Regions from separate parts of the Candidatus Villigracilis saccharophilus genome, predicted to be linked through region 3. Evidence: riboswitches for the same ligand, from Rfam matches in the RefSeq annotation. Region 3 holds a riboswitch; each other region holds the start of a gene.
The links. Region 3 has a riboswitch for S-adenosylmethionine ahead of IPL17_RS12355 (O-acetylhomoserine aminocarboxypropyltransferase/cysteine synthase family protein). Riboswitches for the same ligand answer to the same signal wherever they lie in the genome.
Positions count from the first base shown of each region.

Region 1: it holds a riboswitch for S-adenosylmethionine, as region 3 does, so the genes downstream of both, metK (methionine adenosyltransferase) here and IPL17_RS12355 (O-acetylhomoserine aminocarboxypropyltransferase/cysteine synthase family protein) in region 3, are expected to answer to the same signal.
Region 2: it holds a riboswitch for S-adenosylmethionine, as region 3 does, so the genes downstream of both, IPL17_RS18215 (hypothetical protein) here and IPL17_RS12355 (O-acetylhomoserine aminocarboxypropyltransferase/cysteine synthase family protein) in region 3, are expected to answer to the same signal.

Region 1 is NZ_JADJSO010000030.1:21,982-27,449, forward strand. It holds gene IPL17_RS11085 (hypothetical protein) at 1-69, shown strand, start outside; gene IPL17_RS11090 (hypothetical protein) at 120-1,814, shown strand; gene metK (methionine adenosyltransferase) at 1,931-3,142, opposite strand; SAM riboswitch class I at 3,214-3,321, opposite strand; gene IPL17_RS11100 (SUMF1/EgtB/PvdO family nonheme iron enzyme) at 3,450-3,932, opposite strand; partial or broken gene IPL17_RS11105 (SUMF1/EgtB/PvdO family nonheme iron enzyme) at 4,034-4,384, opposite strand; gene IPL17_RS11110 (C39 family peptidase) at 4,396-5,468, opposite strand, start outside.
Region 2 is NZ_JADJSO010000056.1:11,895-17,362, reverse strand. It holds gene IPL17_RS18230 (homocysteine S-methyltransferase family protein) at 1-1,712, opposite strand, end outside; gene IPL17_RS18225 (DUF2199 domain-containing protein) at 1,761-2,288, opposite strand; gene IPL17_RS18220 (DUF5946 family protein) at 2,320-2,742, opposite strand; gene IPL17_RS18215 (hypothetical protein) at 2,742-3,110, opposite strand; SAM riboswitch class I at 3,267-3,367, opposite strand; gene IPL17_RS18210 (carbohydrate ABC transporter permease) at 3,426-4,250, opposite strand; gene IPL17_RS18205 (sugar ABC transporter permease) at 4,240-5,112, opposite strand; gene IPL17_RS18200 (sugar ABC transporter substrate-binding protein) at 5,114-5,468, opposite strand, start outside.
Region 3 is NZ_JADJSO010000035.1:72,289-77,756, forward strand. It holds gene IPL17_RS12345 (aspartate kinase) at 1-1,245, shown strand, start outside; gene asd (aspartate-semialdehyde dehydrogenase) at 1,301-2,356, shown strand; SAM riboswitch class I at 2,434-2,558, shown strand; gene IPL17_RS12355 (O-acetylhomoserine aminocarboxypropyltransferase/cysteine synthase family protein) at 2,680-3,972, shown strand; gene metA (homoserine O-succinyltransferase) at 4,065-4,985, shown strand; gene IPL17_RS12365 (ABC transporter permease) at 5,117-5,468, opposite strand, start outside.

The sequences.
Region 1 (5,468 bases), on a different contig from region 3:
GGATTGTGGAAAACCTCGCGGCATCTTGTTGTCTTTAAGTTCAAAACCGTAAAGTTTTCAGGAAAATAATCCCTGCTTTTTATGTAAGCATTGGGTGCACGTGGATTAAAATTCAATGTATGAAAAATAAACGGATGCGTCATAACATTTCTCTTGGATTGGCATTGGGCTTGATCTTGTTTACTTCTGTAAACGCCGCTCACATGAGTGGCGTGGATCGAAATTCGAAACATATAAAAATATTCCCCTCATTTATTCGGACTGCCGCTCCTGTGGTTGGGGGCTGCCAGATCTTCCCGCAAAATAATTTCTGGAATACGCCGGTGAACGCTTTGCCGGTCCATAGCTTGTCTTCAGCATGGATTAATTCCATTGGCGCAACCCAGGGGTTCCACATGGATTTTGGATCGGGCACCTGGAATGGAGGTCCGATCGGAATTCCGTTTAATGTTATTTCAGGCTCGCAAACGCCTAAATATGTTGTGGATTTTTATTATCCTGGAGAATCAGATGCCGGCCCTTACCCCATTCCGCTCAACCCTGCAATTGAATATGGCTCCGATCATCATATTCTCAGTATTGATACCGATGACTGCAAACTTTATGAAATTTACGATGCCTGGCAGAGTTCCGGTAATTGGTTCGGAGGCTCAGGCGCAATTTGGGATCTGAATTCCAATGCGTTACGTCCGGATGGCTGGACCTCGGCGGATGCGGCCGGTCTTCCGATCTTCCCCGGCCTTGTAAGATATGAAGAAATCGCTGCGGGGGAAATTACTCACGCGCTGCGATTTACCACGAATTGCACCGCCAATTATTACCTTTGGCCGGCAAGGCATGTGGCACAATCTGGAAGCTGTGCCAGCCCTGTCCCGTTTGGTGCGCGCTTTCGTCTAAAGGCTGATTACAATATCAGCGGATTCTCCCCGCAAGCGCGGATTATTTTGCAGGCCATGAAAACTTATGGGATCGTCCTGGCAGATAATGGCTCTCCCTGGTATGTAAGCGGCGCGCCAAGCGAAAGCTGGAACAATGATATGCTGCACGAGTTGGATGTGGTCACTGGGAATAATTTTGAAGCGGTGGACACAGCAGGGCTGGTGACAAGCGAGGGGCCTCTCATGCGGGATACGACCGGGGTCTTCCGCCCGGGTAACGGACTCTTGTATTTGAAGAATTCAAACACGACAGGGTTTGCAGATGTCGCCATCAACTATGGACTGGGTGGGGATTACCCCGTCACTGGTGATTGGAACGGCGATGGCATAGATACGATCGGTATCTATCGCAACGGCTCCTTCTACCTGCGGAATTCCAATACCCTCGGCTTTGCCGATATCGTGTTCGCTTTCGGGCAGCCTGGGGATCAGCCGGTCGCCGGAGACTGGGATGGAAATGGGGTGGACACCATCGGTGTTTATCGCAATGGTTTGTTCCTGCTGCGCAATAGTAATTCCGCGGGAGCAGAGGATATTAGTTTTTACCTTGGAAATCCTGGCGATGTGGGCATTGCAGGAGATTGGAATGGCGACGGCGCAGACACCACCGGGGTATTCCGTCCAAGCAATGGCGTGATCTTCCTGAAGAACCTCAATACCTCAGGCTTTGCAGACATCAATATCAACTATGGCTTGTCTGGCGATATGCCGGTCACCGGTGATTGGAATAATGATGGGATCGATACGATCGGCGTCTATCGTAACGCGCAGTTCCTGCTGCGCAACAGCAACACGATCGGCTTCGCGGATATTGTCTTCGCATTGGGGAATCCCGGTGATATGCCCATCGCGGGCAATTGGGATGCGCTTCCATGATGAATGTCGGGCGTGTTTATGATGGTAAGTTTTAAACAGGTACCTTAAGTTGAATTAGATCAAAAAGCGTCTCTGATTTCTCGGAGACGCTTTTTATATCCATGTTTGTTACAAAATTACAACCCTGCGGCTTTTCTTAACACTTCAGCCTTGTCCGTCTTTTCCCAGGGGAATTCAATATCGTCGCGGCCAAAGTGACCATAAGCGGCGGTCTTGCGATAGATCGGTCGGCGCAGGTCAAGGTCGCGGATGATCGCGCCGGGGCGCAAATCGAAATATTCACTGACGAGTGCTGAGATCTTTTCGTCTGCGATCCTGGCTGTGCCAAAAGTCTCAACATTAACTGAAAGCGGGTGAGCTACGCCGATCGCGTAAGCCACCTGTACTTCCACGCGGTCGGCAAGACCGGCGGCGACAATGTTCTTGGCTACATAGCGCGCAGCATACGCGGCAGAGCGGTCCACCTTCGTGGGATCTTTTCCGGAGAATGCGCCGCCGCCATGACGCCCCATGCCGCCATAAGTATCCACAATGATCTTGCGTCCTGTCACACCGGCGTCCCCCATGGGTCCGCCGATGACGAAACGCCCGGTAGGATTTACGAATATCTTCAAATTCTTGTCAACCAAACCTTCCGGCAGGGTTGGGTAAATGATATGCTCGCTTACCATTTCAACGATCTCGGCGTGAGAGATTTCAGGCGCGTGTTGTGTTGAGATAAGAACAGTATCAATGCGCTTTGGTTTGCCCTGGGAATATTCCACAGTGACCTGACTCTTGCCATCGGGGCGCAGCCAGGGGAGTGTGCCGTCTTTGCGGAGTTCGCTCAGGCGGCGGGATAATTTGTGCGCCATATAGATGGGCATGGGCATGAGGGTGCTTGTCTCATTGCATGCGAAACCGAACATCATACCCTGGTCGCCTGCGCCGACATGTTCAATGCCAACATCTTTCATTTCGCCGCTTTTATCTTCCATTGCGTGGTCAACACCCAGCGCAATATCCGCGCTCTGGCTCGCCACGGCTGAAAGAACCGCGCAGGTGTTGCCGTCAAAACCTTTGTCGCTGCTGTCGTAGCCGATCTCGTTTACAACTTTGCGAACAAGTTCGTCGAAATTAACATACGCATTGGTTGTGATCTCGCCCAATAATGCCACGAAACCTGTCTTGACTGCTGTCTCGCAAGCAACGCGGGACATGTTGTCCTGTTCGAGGCAGGCATCCAAAACGGCATCCGAGATCTGATCGCAGATCTTGTCAGGATGCCCTTCCGTCACCGATTCTGATGTGAACATCAGGCTGGGTGAAGACATAAAAGTATTGCTCATTTTTTGTTCTCCTTATAAATAGAATTGCCCTTTCAACGTGAAAGGGCAATTGATCAAGAAATGTGTATACCCTCTCATCTCCCAGAAAACTATCTGTCGGATTTGGCACCATATTCAACTTTCGCTGACTGGTTGTCGAGACATCGCAGGGCCGTTCCCTCCGTCTCTCTGGATAAGAGCGCCGTATTAGGGCTATTGATTTGTGTTGGGATAATACCATAGCTAAGTTATTGAGTAAAGTTAAACAGGGAAAAAATCAAGATGATTAAATGTTTCGCTTCACTCCTTAACAGTTGGTTGCCCCCGCTCAATGAGCATCCGCGCATCTGAATCCGATCTTCGCCGAACTGCGGCCGTAATAGGTTTCATTCGGAGGTAATGCGAATGGATCTGGCCCCACTTCATAGCCACGGTTTGAGAGGCGTAAATTTAAGTGCGTATCCTGGAACGCTCCGCCGCGGATCACGCGGAAATTAGTGCCAGAGGTATTCTCTGGTCCAACGGGATTTGCACTCGGCGACACTTCGTAATATGTGGGTTTGTAATAATCTGCGACCCACTCCCAAACATTGCCAGCCATATCCAGCGCGCCGAAGGGGCTCGCCCCATCGGCATAGGAACCTACACGGGTGGTATCTCCAACTGAATTCTCTGAATTGGTTAAATTTGCATTTGGGGGCTCATCGCCCCACGGATATGTCCGCATATCATCGCCGCGCGCGGCCCGTTCCCATTCCGCTTCGGTGGGGAGATGCCGCTCCGCCCATTGACAATATAAATTTGCATCCATCCAGCTGATGTGCACAACTGGGTAATCTCGAAATTCAGGATTGCCAAAATAATCGAGGCGATTGTCCGAGCTGTTTTTGACTGGCGGTCTGCAATCGCCCGCCTCACACACAGGTTATACATGCCGTTGGTCACTTCCACTTGATCGATCCAGTACGCGTCGATCATTACCTCGTGGGCTGGGATTTCATCACTGTCACGTAAAACATCCAGTCCGCCCATGTAAACCGTCCCAGTTGGGATAAAGATCTGTGTCATGCCATCCATGGATGATATCTTCACCGTTTCAGATGTGGCTGCAGGCTGTGGTGTTTGTGTTGAGACTGGCGTGGCTGTTATGGGAACTTCAGTTGGAATCAATGTTTCTGGAAGTGTAATTGTTGCAACAGGCTCGTTTGCACTCTGACAAGCCGCCAGCATAAAAACGGAAAGAGCAAGGATCATTTTTTTCATATTTTATTGGATCAAATTGATGGCGTTTTTAGCCTGATCTTCAAAAAATTGGGGTTGATGCTGTCTGCTTTTTGCCACGCTTTGAGCGCGCCGGCATTATCCCCCTTGCGATAGAGTCCATAGCCGTACCATAGCCAGGTCTCCTCGGACATTTCAGTAACACCGCGCGCATAATCTGTCAGCACCAGCAGATCATCGTTTCTGCCCGAATGGAAGTATGCCAGAAATGGGCCGAATTGATAACGGAACATTCGCAATGGGACACCGATCTCACGCGCCTGGTCGTAAGCCAGCGCGGCTTCCTCGTAACGGTCAAAATAAACAAGATTACTGCCGACGTTGAACCAGGCGAATGCATCGGTTGGGTTTTTGGCTGAGTCTGCCTGGGAGGCGGCTAATGTGTTTTTCCGATTCAGGTTTGGGTCCCAGTTGGATGCGAGCAGGGCCTTCATCTCCTCTTCAAATTCTGGGAAATACATCACCAGATATAAATTATTGAACGGCTTCCATTCCTCTTCGAGTTGGGAGTATGTGATCTTCAGATCTGCGCCATGATATGAATCTTGAATGGTAAAAGATTGAGCGCTGTCGTCATAACCTGTCAGCAAAAGGTAATGCGCCGCCCACAGGTCATCGGTGGGACCAAGCGCGTCGTTGGGGTCAAGAGAGGTGACACTTTCCACAATGACCGGATAATTTGCGGCGATCAAACGCTTGAGCGTCTCGATATTTCCGCCCACGCGATATTCAAGATTCAACCAACCTGCCTGGGTGCGGACATAATAGCGCAGTTCTTCGGGGTTGACATTGCGGTCGCCTGTGACTGGTTTGATGAAAGCGGCAATATCCGCCTGCGTTCCCTCCCAACCGTACATGTGCAGCGCCATCGAGAGTGTGGCGGGACCGCAATTATTGGGAGTTTGCTTTTCATATTCAGGCGATGGGATGGATGCCTGCTCAGGCAGGGGCGGGAGTGTTGCGGTTGCAGTCGCTGAAATATCTGCAACGACGGTTGATGTGGGGATCGTTAATGATGCTGTCGGCTGCGGGGTGACAGGCAGCGCAGTTGGTACAGGACCAGGCG
Region 2 (5,468 bases), on a different contig from region 3:
ACGGAATTCAGAGGAGGACGGGCTTGCGGTGCAAGACCAAATGACAAATTGCTCACGCCAAGCGAAGTCATCACACCTGGCAAATTTTGCTTGATGAGTCGAATGCCTTCGATGGTCTCTTTGGCGGAATCCACAAATTCAACATCACCAGTGGCGAGGGTGAAGGTGAGATCATCAAAGACCAGATCTTCGGGCTTGAGTCCGTGGTCGTTGACGGCGATATCGTAAATGCGCTGCGCTACTTCGAGTTTGCGCTGCGCGGTCTTTGCCATGCCATTTTCGTCAATGGTGAGACAGATGACAGCGGCGTTATATTTCCTGGCGAGGCCGAAAATCTTATCGGCTTTTTCGCGGCCAGATTCAAGATGCGTGGAGTTGATGAGACAACGCCCTGGTGCGGTTTGCAATGCGATCTCAAGCACATCCACTTCGGTGGTGTCGATCACGAGCGGGACATCCACACCCATTTGCAATTTCTTGATGACCTTGCGCATTTGCTCGCCTTCGTCCGCGCGTTCGGTGACAGCCACGGAAATATCCAGCGCGTGTGCGCCGCCAGCGACCTGTTCACGCGCGATATCAAGAATGCCATCGTAATCTTCTTCAAGCAGGAGGCGCTTGAACTTGCGTGAACCTTGCGCGTTGCAGCGCTCACCAAGCAAGGTGGGGGCGGGTTCCTGTCGCATGGAAATTGCTGACATGGCAGAGGCAAGCTGAGGCGTAGAGTGAAGCGGTCGCTTGGGATGTGGATGCTGATCCAGTTTTTGAATCAGCAGCTTAAGATGTTCAGGCGTCGTGCCGCAGCATCCACCCACGACTGAAATGTTGTGCTTGGTCACGAATTCATACAAGTCATTCGCAAATGGTTCAGGCTCAAGCGGATACACGGCTTGACCATCCACGTTCAATGGAAGGCCCGCGTTCGGAATGCATGAAACGGGCAGCGTGGAATTTTCGCCGAGGAAGCGGATGGGCTCGCGCATGTGCTCGGGGCCAGTGGAACAATTGAGGCCGATGACATCGATGCCCATGCCTTCGAGGATGGTGAGGGATGCGTTGATATCGGTGCCGAGCAGCATACGGCCTGTCGTATCCAACGTGACCTGAGCCTGGATCGGCAAATATTGTTGAGTCTCAGCGAAAGCATTGTGAATGCCCGTGATGGCGGCTTTGACTTCGAGAATGTCTTGCGAGGTTTCAATTAAAAGAACATCCACGCCGCCTTGAATTAATCCAACAGCCTGTTCGCGGAAGGTATCGATGAGTTCATCGTATTTGACATTGGAAAGTTCGGGATCATTCGTGGAGGGAAGTTTGCCTGATGGTCCGATGGAGCCAGCGACGAAGCGCGGCTGACCTGTCTTCGCGGCGAATTCATCCGCAACTTTGCGCGCGAGATTTGCCGCAGCAACATTGATCTCGATGATGCGGTCCTGCAATTTGTATTCCGCCATCGTCAGGCGGTTTGAGCGGAAGGTGTCCGTTTCAAGCACATCCACGCCGACTTCGAGGAAGGAGCGATGGACTTTTTCCACGGCTTCGGGATACGAGATGACGAGATAGTCGTTACATCCATTGTATTGTTCGCCGCCAAAATGTTCGGCGGTAAGATTTTGTAATTGCAGGCTCGTTCCCATTGCGCCATCGAAGACAAGGACTTTCTTTTCGAGGGCGTCGAGGTAACGGCGGTTTGTGTATTTGCGATTTGTCATTGATTTATTTTTTCCTTCGTTGTTTTGTTTTACAACAGATGAATTGGATTATTTCGAATGTAAAACCAGTTCTGCAATCTCTTGTACCCTTTTCCAAGAAATTCCATTTCTTTGTTCTATCGCTAAAGGGTGGTCGGTGGGTTCGAGTTCAACAAACGGACGCACACCTATAGGTTGAGTACACACGTTCGTTCTCAAATTCAAAGTCTCTGGGTACAAAGAATGAGGTAATGAAGTTGATAACCAGCCAAAATATGAAGGCTCTTTTTCTCTGCCAATCTGGTTCCATAATTTACTTGTCTTTTTATAGTTGTCTTTGCTAAGAGAGACCCAAACAGTCCATCGAAAGAATTCAGGTGAACCAATAATTGGTATATCAATATTACCAACAACAAAATAGGATTTCTCACCAAAGAGTTTTTTTCCACGAACTTCACATTGGTCTGATGACAATAAAACTCTTCTCTTTTGTTCCTTTTCGGGCAAAGAAAGAACCAATGCAGGTGCGGAGCTTCCATAACTAACAGGAAGTCCTTCATGATATTGACCGCAAATATTACAAGTATATCCATTCATGCTTCAATTTCCGTTTTGCAACACTCGGAGTTCAAATTTTCAATCCTTGCGCCTCTTCCAGCACAGCCCTCGCCCACACGGACACATCCGCACAATAGACTTCCGCATTCTCGGTGCGGACATCGAGAATCGTTTTTGTCCACGTGGTTTTATTGATAACAGGCAATCCATCCCTCGATTTGATCTTGAAGGTGCGTTTGCCGCTGTCCACCAAATCCCTGTTTTGCTTGCGGATGAAGGCGGGCGGCTTATTTTCCACGAGAAATTCTCTCAATAACTCTCGTTCATGCAGCCAGCCTTCACGAGTCAACTTGCTGGAGTGCTGGATCATGTACGCAGTGACGGTCAAGTGATGGACAGCGCCATAGCCTGCGTCCGTGAATTCCAGAACGAGGAATTCATCAAAGCGCGTTTGACATAAAGTTTCAGGCGCGCCGCATTCGGGACAGTTCATTACTTTACCCAGGGAAGTCCGTAAGAAAAACTCACACCCTTTGGCAAAGTTGCGCGTCCCGCCTCGGTCATTTTGCCTTCTTCCATCATTTTGCGTGCGCGCTCGATGTTGGTCTCTGTCCACAGGGATTTTTGTCTGCGCGGCGTGAAGCGTTTGGCGTAGCGCTGATCGTCCATGCCTTTTTCGAAGCCGTCGATCCAGCCGAAGCAGATGGCTTCCTCCACCGCATCCACATATGGGATCGATGGTTTGCCTGTAAATTTTTTATATTGAACCAACCAGATCTCTTTTTTGAATTTGTGATTCTTTTCCAGCCATTCGCGGAATTCTTCACGCGTTGTTACATAAATTGTTTCGCCGATTTCCATATTATATATTCCTCTCGTCATTGCGATGGAGCGGAGCGACTGAAGCAATCTCCAACATAGCGTGGAGATTGCTTCGGGCGGGGAGAGCGCCCTCCTCGCAATGACATACTAAACAAAACGCCTCTCAAATTGAGAGGCAATGTGAAAACACATCAACTCTCATCTACCAATTGAATACATCAATTGCCGAAGTTGGCACCGCTTGAACGGTTGCCGAGGCTTCAAAGGGTCGGTCCCTCCACCTCTCTGGATGAGTACAGATCACAAGATTGTTCTTGTTTTATAACATAGCGAATGGGGCATGTCAAATAAAAATTAATTCATTACTTCTTCGCTGTTCCACGATAGCAGCGCGCGCTGCAAAGCCGAAAAGACAATCAGCGCAGGGACAGTGATAACGACTGAAGCGGCCATCAAGAGCGGCCAGTTGGTCTTATCCATTTCCTGAAGCTGAAGCAAACCGACTGGCAATGTATAGAGCGTTTGAGAACGCAGATACAACAGCGGATTGATAAAGTCATTCCAGTAATACAGGAATGAAAGCAGCCCAACCGCGATCAGCGCAGGGCGCGCCAGCGGAATGGCGACCTGCCACCAAGCCTGCAACAGACTCGCTCCATCCAATTCCGCTGACTCAAAAATGGCGCGGCCTGTACGGCGGAAGGTCCAGTAGAAGAGCAATATATAGATCGGACTGGTTCCCATCAACGCGGGTGCGATCAATGAAAAATACGAGTTGGTAATGCCCAGTTTTGCGAAGAGCAGAAAGCGGCTTAGCCATAACGCAGTAAATGGGATCATTTGCAGAAAGGCGGAAAATAACAGCAAGCGCAGACGGTCTTTGCGTCCAAGTAACGACATGCCAAACCCAGCCCACGAAGCGGTCAGCAGGGTGAGCAGAACTCCCGCGCAGGCAACCAGGAGGGAATTGAAGCTGTAGCGCGCGAATGGGAGAATCTCAAAGATGCGGGTGTAATTCCCCAGCGTCAGCGGCGAGGTAAGCCAATTCAGCCCGAATGACGGAGGCAGGCCCGCGGGCCGCAGGGATGCGCTGAACATCCAAAACAACGGCAGCAGAAAGATCGTTGTCAACGTCAGCGCGAGTAGATGATAAAAAAAGAGCATGGTCTTATTCTTCATCGCTTATCCATTTGTCAAAGAATTGATAAACGAGCACAACCAGGAAAACCGTGAACATAAAAACCACGAGGGTGATGGCGGCGGCTGGACCAAAAAGCAGGCGGTCAAATGCGGTTTCATAGATCATCAACGGCGTGAAAAAAGTGGAGTAGTACGGCCCGCCGCCTGTCATGATATAGGCAGGCGTAAACGTGCTTTGGAAGGAAAGCACCACATCCCGCACGGTCAGGATCGCCAGCCACGGAATCAGCAAAGGGAACGTGATGGATGAAAACATTTGCAAGCGATCCGCTCCATCCACGCGGGCTGAGTCGTATAAGACCTGCGGCACGTGGCGCAGTCCCGCGAGCAGAACGACAAATCCCTCGCCGATCTGAAGCAGGGACACGAGCACGATGGCGGGAAATGCCCAGGCTGAATCAGCCAGCCAAAGCGGGGCTGGCAGGCCCAGGGTCCGCAGGGAAGCGTTGAGCGGGCCATAAAGCGGATTCAGGATCCAGGTCCAGGCCAGCGCGTAAGCCGTGTCAGGGATGATGGTTGGCAAATACGCGGCCGCGCGATACAGTCCGCTGCCGCGGCGTTGATGGTTGTACAGCATTGCAACAATCAGCGCGCCAAGGATGCGCAGCGGCACAGCCCAGGCCGTGAAGATCATCGAGTTGGCGAAGGCAAGTTTGAAAAGCGGTTCGTTATACAGGAATTGGAAATTTTGCCAGCCGACAAAGACCGGGCTGGAAACCCCGTCATAGCGCATGAACGCGATATAGAAAGTCAGGCTCGCCGGAAACACGATCAGGAGCAATGTTCCCAGCAGATAGGGAGTAAGAAAAGCTGTCAGGCGGGCGCGGCGTGAACGGATCAACTCATTTCCCGATCAGGCTTTCTTGTGTCATATTGGCCACTCTCGACATGGCATCGTAATACGGGACCTGGCCGTAGAAGCCCAGTGAAATTTCATTGTCGGCGATCTCTTCGACTTCGGCCCAATTGGGATGAATGGGAAATGCGCGGATATATGGAATCTCGTCGAGAAAAACCTGACTGCTGGCTGGTTTGGAATTCGGATCAAGAAAGGCGGCTGAATTCGCGACCGAGATCAGCGAAGGCACAGTACGTCCAGACTCAGCCACGATGGCCTGCCCCTCGGGTGAATTTGCAAATTCTATAAAAGTCCAGGCGGCATTTTTGCTTTTAGAAGCGCTGGGCATACAGTAGGCG
Region 3 (5,468 bases):
CAAGGAAAAGTTGATTCGCTTCCGAGCGCAGAGTCCACGCTGAGAGAGAAACACTTCGCCGCCGCAGATGCGCTGATCAAGAATGAGCACCTCCGCGAAGTAACCAAAGCAGAGATCAATGTACTGATCTTCTCGCTCGTGGACTTATGCAAAGCGATCGCGATTCTCGGGGAAGCCAGTCCGCGCGCAATGGATGCAGTGGCCTCCATCGGCGAGAGAATGTGTGTCCGATTGTTGGGCGCAGTACTCGAAGACGCGGGCATCAATGCAAAGGCAATCGAGTCGACTGAGTTCGTGGTCACCAACGCGCACTTTCAACACGCGCACCCGGACTTCAAAGCCACGACCGAAAAGACAAGGCAATTATTGAACCCACTTATGGATGCGGGCGTTGTTCCAGTCACCACTGGCTTCATCGGTGCTACACCTGAGGGTGTGATCACAACCCTCGGGCGCGGCGGCAGTGATTATTCCGCGGCTGTTATTGGCTCCGTCCTCCCCGCGGATGATGTCTGGATCTGGACAGATGTGGACGGCGTCATGACGACCGATCCGCGCATTGTGAAGGATGCGGTCACACTGCCTGAGATCACATACAGCGAAATTGCGGAACTGGCATATTATGGCGCGAAAGTGTTGCACCCCAAAACGATCCGCCCCGTTGTGGACGCTGGCATTGGACTCCGCATCTGCAACACATTCAATCCATCGCATCCTGGTACGCGGTTAATAGCAAATGCGCCTTCTGATTCAAAAGCCCGCAACGGTCAGGTTGTCAAAGCTGTGACCGCCATCCGCAACCAAAGGCTGGTGACGATCGAAGGGCGTGGTATGCTGGGCGTACCTGGTGTGGCGGCGCGCGCGTTTGGCGCGGTAGCGTCCACAAAAACCAGCGTGCCGCTAATTACACAGGCCTCATCAGAACAGTCCATTTGTTTTGCAGTGCCATCCGAATCCGCCGCATCCGTGCTCAATGCTTTGCAGGCTGTCTTTGCCAGTGAGATCGAAGATGAAGATATTGACCGCGTCTGGATGACGGAAGATGTTTCGATCATCACAGTGGTCGGTGTGGGAATGCGGCACACGCCCGGTGTTGCTGGACAGGTCTTTACTCAGCTCGGCAATAACAAAGCGAATGTTTTAGCAATCGCGCAGGGTTCATCGGAAGTATCCATCAGTATGGTCGTCGCCGCTACAGATACTGAGCTGGCGGTACGGTCATTGCATGAGTTGATCGTGAAATAACCCGTAGGGGGGGGCCGCCCCTACCAACGAAATCCATAATTTAAGGAGAAATATTATGTCTCAAATCCCCGTAGCAGTTCTCGGCGCGACAGGCTCTGTCGGCCAACGTTTTATTTCGTTGTTAGATAATCATCCCTGGTTCAAAGTGGTTGCATTGGCAGCATCTGACCGTTCCGTTGGGCAGCCGTATTCCAAAGCCGCGCGCTGGGTGTTGGATGACCCAATGCCTGCATATGCGCGGGATATGATCGTTGTGCCAGCATCCACAGATGCGGTGCAGGCGAGAATTGTTTTCTCAGCTTTACACACGGAAATCGCGAATGAGCTCGAACCTGCCTTCGCAAAAGCAGGCGCGGCGGTCTGTTCGAACGCATCTTCTTATCGGCGCGGAGAGGATGTGCCGTTGCTATTACCCGAGATCAACGCGGAGCATATTCAACTGGTGAAGCAACAGCGCAAGAATCACGGTTGGAGCGGATGCATTGTCACGAACCCCAACTGCACAAGCACAGGACTCACGATCGCACTCAAAGCATTGGATGAGGCCTTCGGTGTGAAGAAAGTATTCATGGTCTCCTTGCAGGCGCTTTCGGGCGCGGGCTACCCTGGCGTGCCATCGCTCGACATCATGGATAATGTCATCCCCAACGTGGGCAATGGCGGCGAGGAAGAAAAAGTGGAATGGGAGCCGCGCAAGATGTTGGGCAAATTCAACGAAAGCAAAATTGATATGGCAGACATCCAATTCAGCGCGCACACCAATCGCGTGGCAGTGATCGATGGTCACACCGTCTGTGCAAGTGTGGCTTTGGACAAGCCCGTTGAACCTGAAGTTGCAATTCAGGCATTGCGCGATTACGCTGCAAAACCGTCAGCGCAGAATCTGCCTTCGACGCCCAAACCAGTGATCGAGGTTAAGGATGAGGCGGACCGTCCCCAGCCAAGACTCGACCGATTAACAGGTAAAGGCATGACGACAGTAGTCGGCCGCGTGAGGCGTGATCCAATCCTCGATCTTAAATTCGTTGTGCTTTCGCATAACACGATCCGCGGCGCAGCAGGCGCATCCATATACAATGCAGAGTTGCTTGTGAACGAAAATCTTTTATAATCAATTCAGACTAAAATTGTCCAAACCCTTGACACAATCATAAGCCGCATGATATAAACCGCGAAATTAAATATTCGCTCTTATCCAGAGAAGCTGAGGGACCGACCCTTTGAAGCTTCGGCAACCAAACCATTTTATGAGTTATGGTGCCAAATTCGGCAAATAGGAATGACACAAGTCATTCGTATCTGGAAGATGAGAGGACGGTATAGACGTATACCTCTTCTTGTACTTTCAGAAGAGGTTATTTTTTTCCCCTAACGGGGATAATAATAACTCTTCTGAAGGGCGGGTAAACATTATTCAAGAGGAGAAAACTTAATATGTCCACAATCAAAGATCGCAAGTTAGGTTTCGCCACCCGCCAGTTACACGCGGGCTATTCACCAGATGCCACCACTGGCAGCCGCGCCGTGCCGTTGTATCAAACAACGAGCTATCAGTTCAAGAACACCGAACACGCCGCGAATTTGTTCGCGCTCAAAGAGCTGGGAAATATTTACACCCGCTTGATGAACCCGACCACCGATGTGCTTGAACAGCGCATTGCAGCACTCGAAGGCGGCGTTGCCGCTCTGGCTGCAAGCTCTGGGCATGCCGCGCAGGCACAGGCAATTTTCACGTTGTGCAGCGCAGGCGACCATATCGTTTCGTCATCCCGTTTGTATGGCGGCACGTACAACCAGTTCGCCTACACCCTGCCCAAGCTGGGGATCAATGTCACTTTTGTTGACCCAAGCGACCCGAAGAATTTTGAAGCGGCCATTCAGCCGAACACGAAAATTATTTACGGTGAGACTCTCGGCAACCCCGATATCTCCGTCTTCCCGTTTGAAGAAGTATCCGAGATCGCGAACAAGCACAAACTGATCCTGTTCATCGATAACACCTTTGCCACGCCGTATCTTTTCCGCCCGTTTGAATGGGGCGCGCACGTCATCACCCACTCGACCACCAAGTTCATCACAGGCAACGGCACATCCATCGGCGGCATCATCGTGGACGGCGGCAACTACGATTGGAGCAACGGCAAGTTCGAGAATTTCAACACGCCCGATCCTTCGTATCACGGCCTCGTGTATTCCTCCATCGCCGCCGCGGGACTTCCCCCGTTTGCGATCAAAGCGCGCGTACAAGTTCTGCGCGACCTCGGGGCCTGCCAATCTCCCTTCAATGCATGGCAGACCCTGCTCGGACTCGAAACCCTCAACCTGCGCATTGACCGTCACGTACAGAACGCGCAAGCCGTTGCCGAATATCTTGAGGCTCATCCCAAAGTCAGCTGGGTCAAATACCCTGGCCTCAAGAGCCACCCCGATTACGCTCGCGCCAAGAAGTATCTTCCCAAGGGCGCAGGCGCGATCCTTGGCTTCGGTATCAAGGGCGGCGCGGAAGCTGGCAGAAAGTTCATCGAAAGCCTGCAACTGTTCAGCCACCTCGCCAACGTCGGTGATGCGCGCAGCCTCGCCATTCACCCTGCCACCACCACGCACAGCCAGCTCAGCGAAGAACAGCAAGTCTCCGCTGGCGTCAGCCCCGATTTCATCCGCTTGAGCATTGGTCTCGAAGACTTCGAAGACATCAAGTGGGATCTGGATCAGGCGCTTAACGCGTAGATCGAGAAGTCAGAATGCAGAATGCAGAATGCGGAATAAAAATTCTGCATTCTGCATTTCATCCTTCATATCCATTCATCATTTCAAACCTCATGCCCGTAAAAATTCCTTCCACCCTTCCCGCTCGAACCACTCTTGAAAAAGAGAATATCTTCATCATGGATGAAGATCGTGCCGCGCATCAGGACATCCGCGCCCTGCGTGTGGCGATCTTAAATCTCATGCCGACCAAGATCGCGACCGAAACGCAGATATTGCGATTGCTTTCCAACTCTGCGCTGCAAGTGGAAATCACATTGATCCATACCGCGACTCATGAATCCAAGAACACGGATGCCGATCATTTGCTGGAGCATTATGTCACATTCGATGAGATCAAAAATGAAAAGTTCGATGGTCTTATTATTACAGGCGCGCCCATCGAGCAAATGCCTTTTGAAGAAGTGGATTATTGGAATGAACTGACCCAGATCCTGGATTGGGCAGAGACAAATGTTGAATCAAATTTCTATATATGCTGGGGAGCGCAAGCCGCGCTGTATCACAAATATGGCATCCCCAAATATGACCTGCCCCACAAGATGTTCGGCGTCTATGAGCATCGCATCCTTTCCTCGACCGAGAACCTGCTGCGTGGATTCGATGACATTTTCCTCGCCCCGCACTCCCGCCACACTGAGATCCGCCGCGAAGATATTGAGAAAATAAATCAATTACAGATCCTCGCGGAATCAGATGAAGCGGGCGTGTACATCGTCGGCACACAAGACGGGCGTCACCTCTTCATCACTGGTCACTCTGAATATGATCCGCTCACGCTCAAGGCCGAATATGACCGTGATATAAACAAGGGACTTCCCATTCACGTCCCGCAAAATTATTATCCCAAAAATGATCCCACCCAGCCGCCCAATGTCCGCTGGCGCGGGCACGCGAATCTACTCTATTCAAACTGGTTGAATTATTATGTATACCAAACCACGCCTTATGACCCGAATGAAATTCCAAAATAGAAATCGTATATAAGAAAGCATAATCAACAAGAGTCTTTTAGTGACATTTTTATTCAATTTTGGTTCTGACTAGACTTTTAAAAGATACAGGTCGCAGTTTAACTGCGACCTGTATCTTAATGATAAGGGTGTTATTTTCCAGTAATGATTCGTTCACCTTCGTAAAGTTTGATCGCAACATAAGTAACGGCTGCCGAAAGAACAATGGTCAGTACAGCCGACACAAGGATGTTCACTCCAGAGATCGGTTCGGAACGCAGGAACTGGTTGATCAAAATCTGCTGACCAAATGTCGGGATAAGCATTGTCCACAGTTCAGGTTTGACCGGTAAAAACGCCAGCGCCAAGCCCGGCAGGGAGGGAATCAAACCGATGAACGGCAGGTATGTCCCGGCTTCCTTGGTGGTTTTTGCAAAAGACGCGATCAAAGTCTGGATGGCACACGCAAGGAAAACAATCGGCAGACAGATCAGAAATACAGCT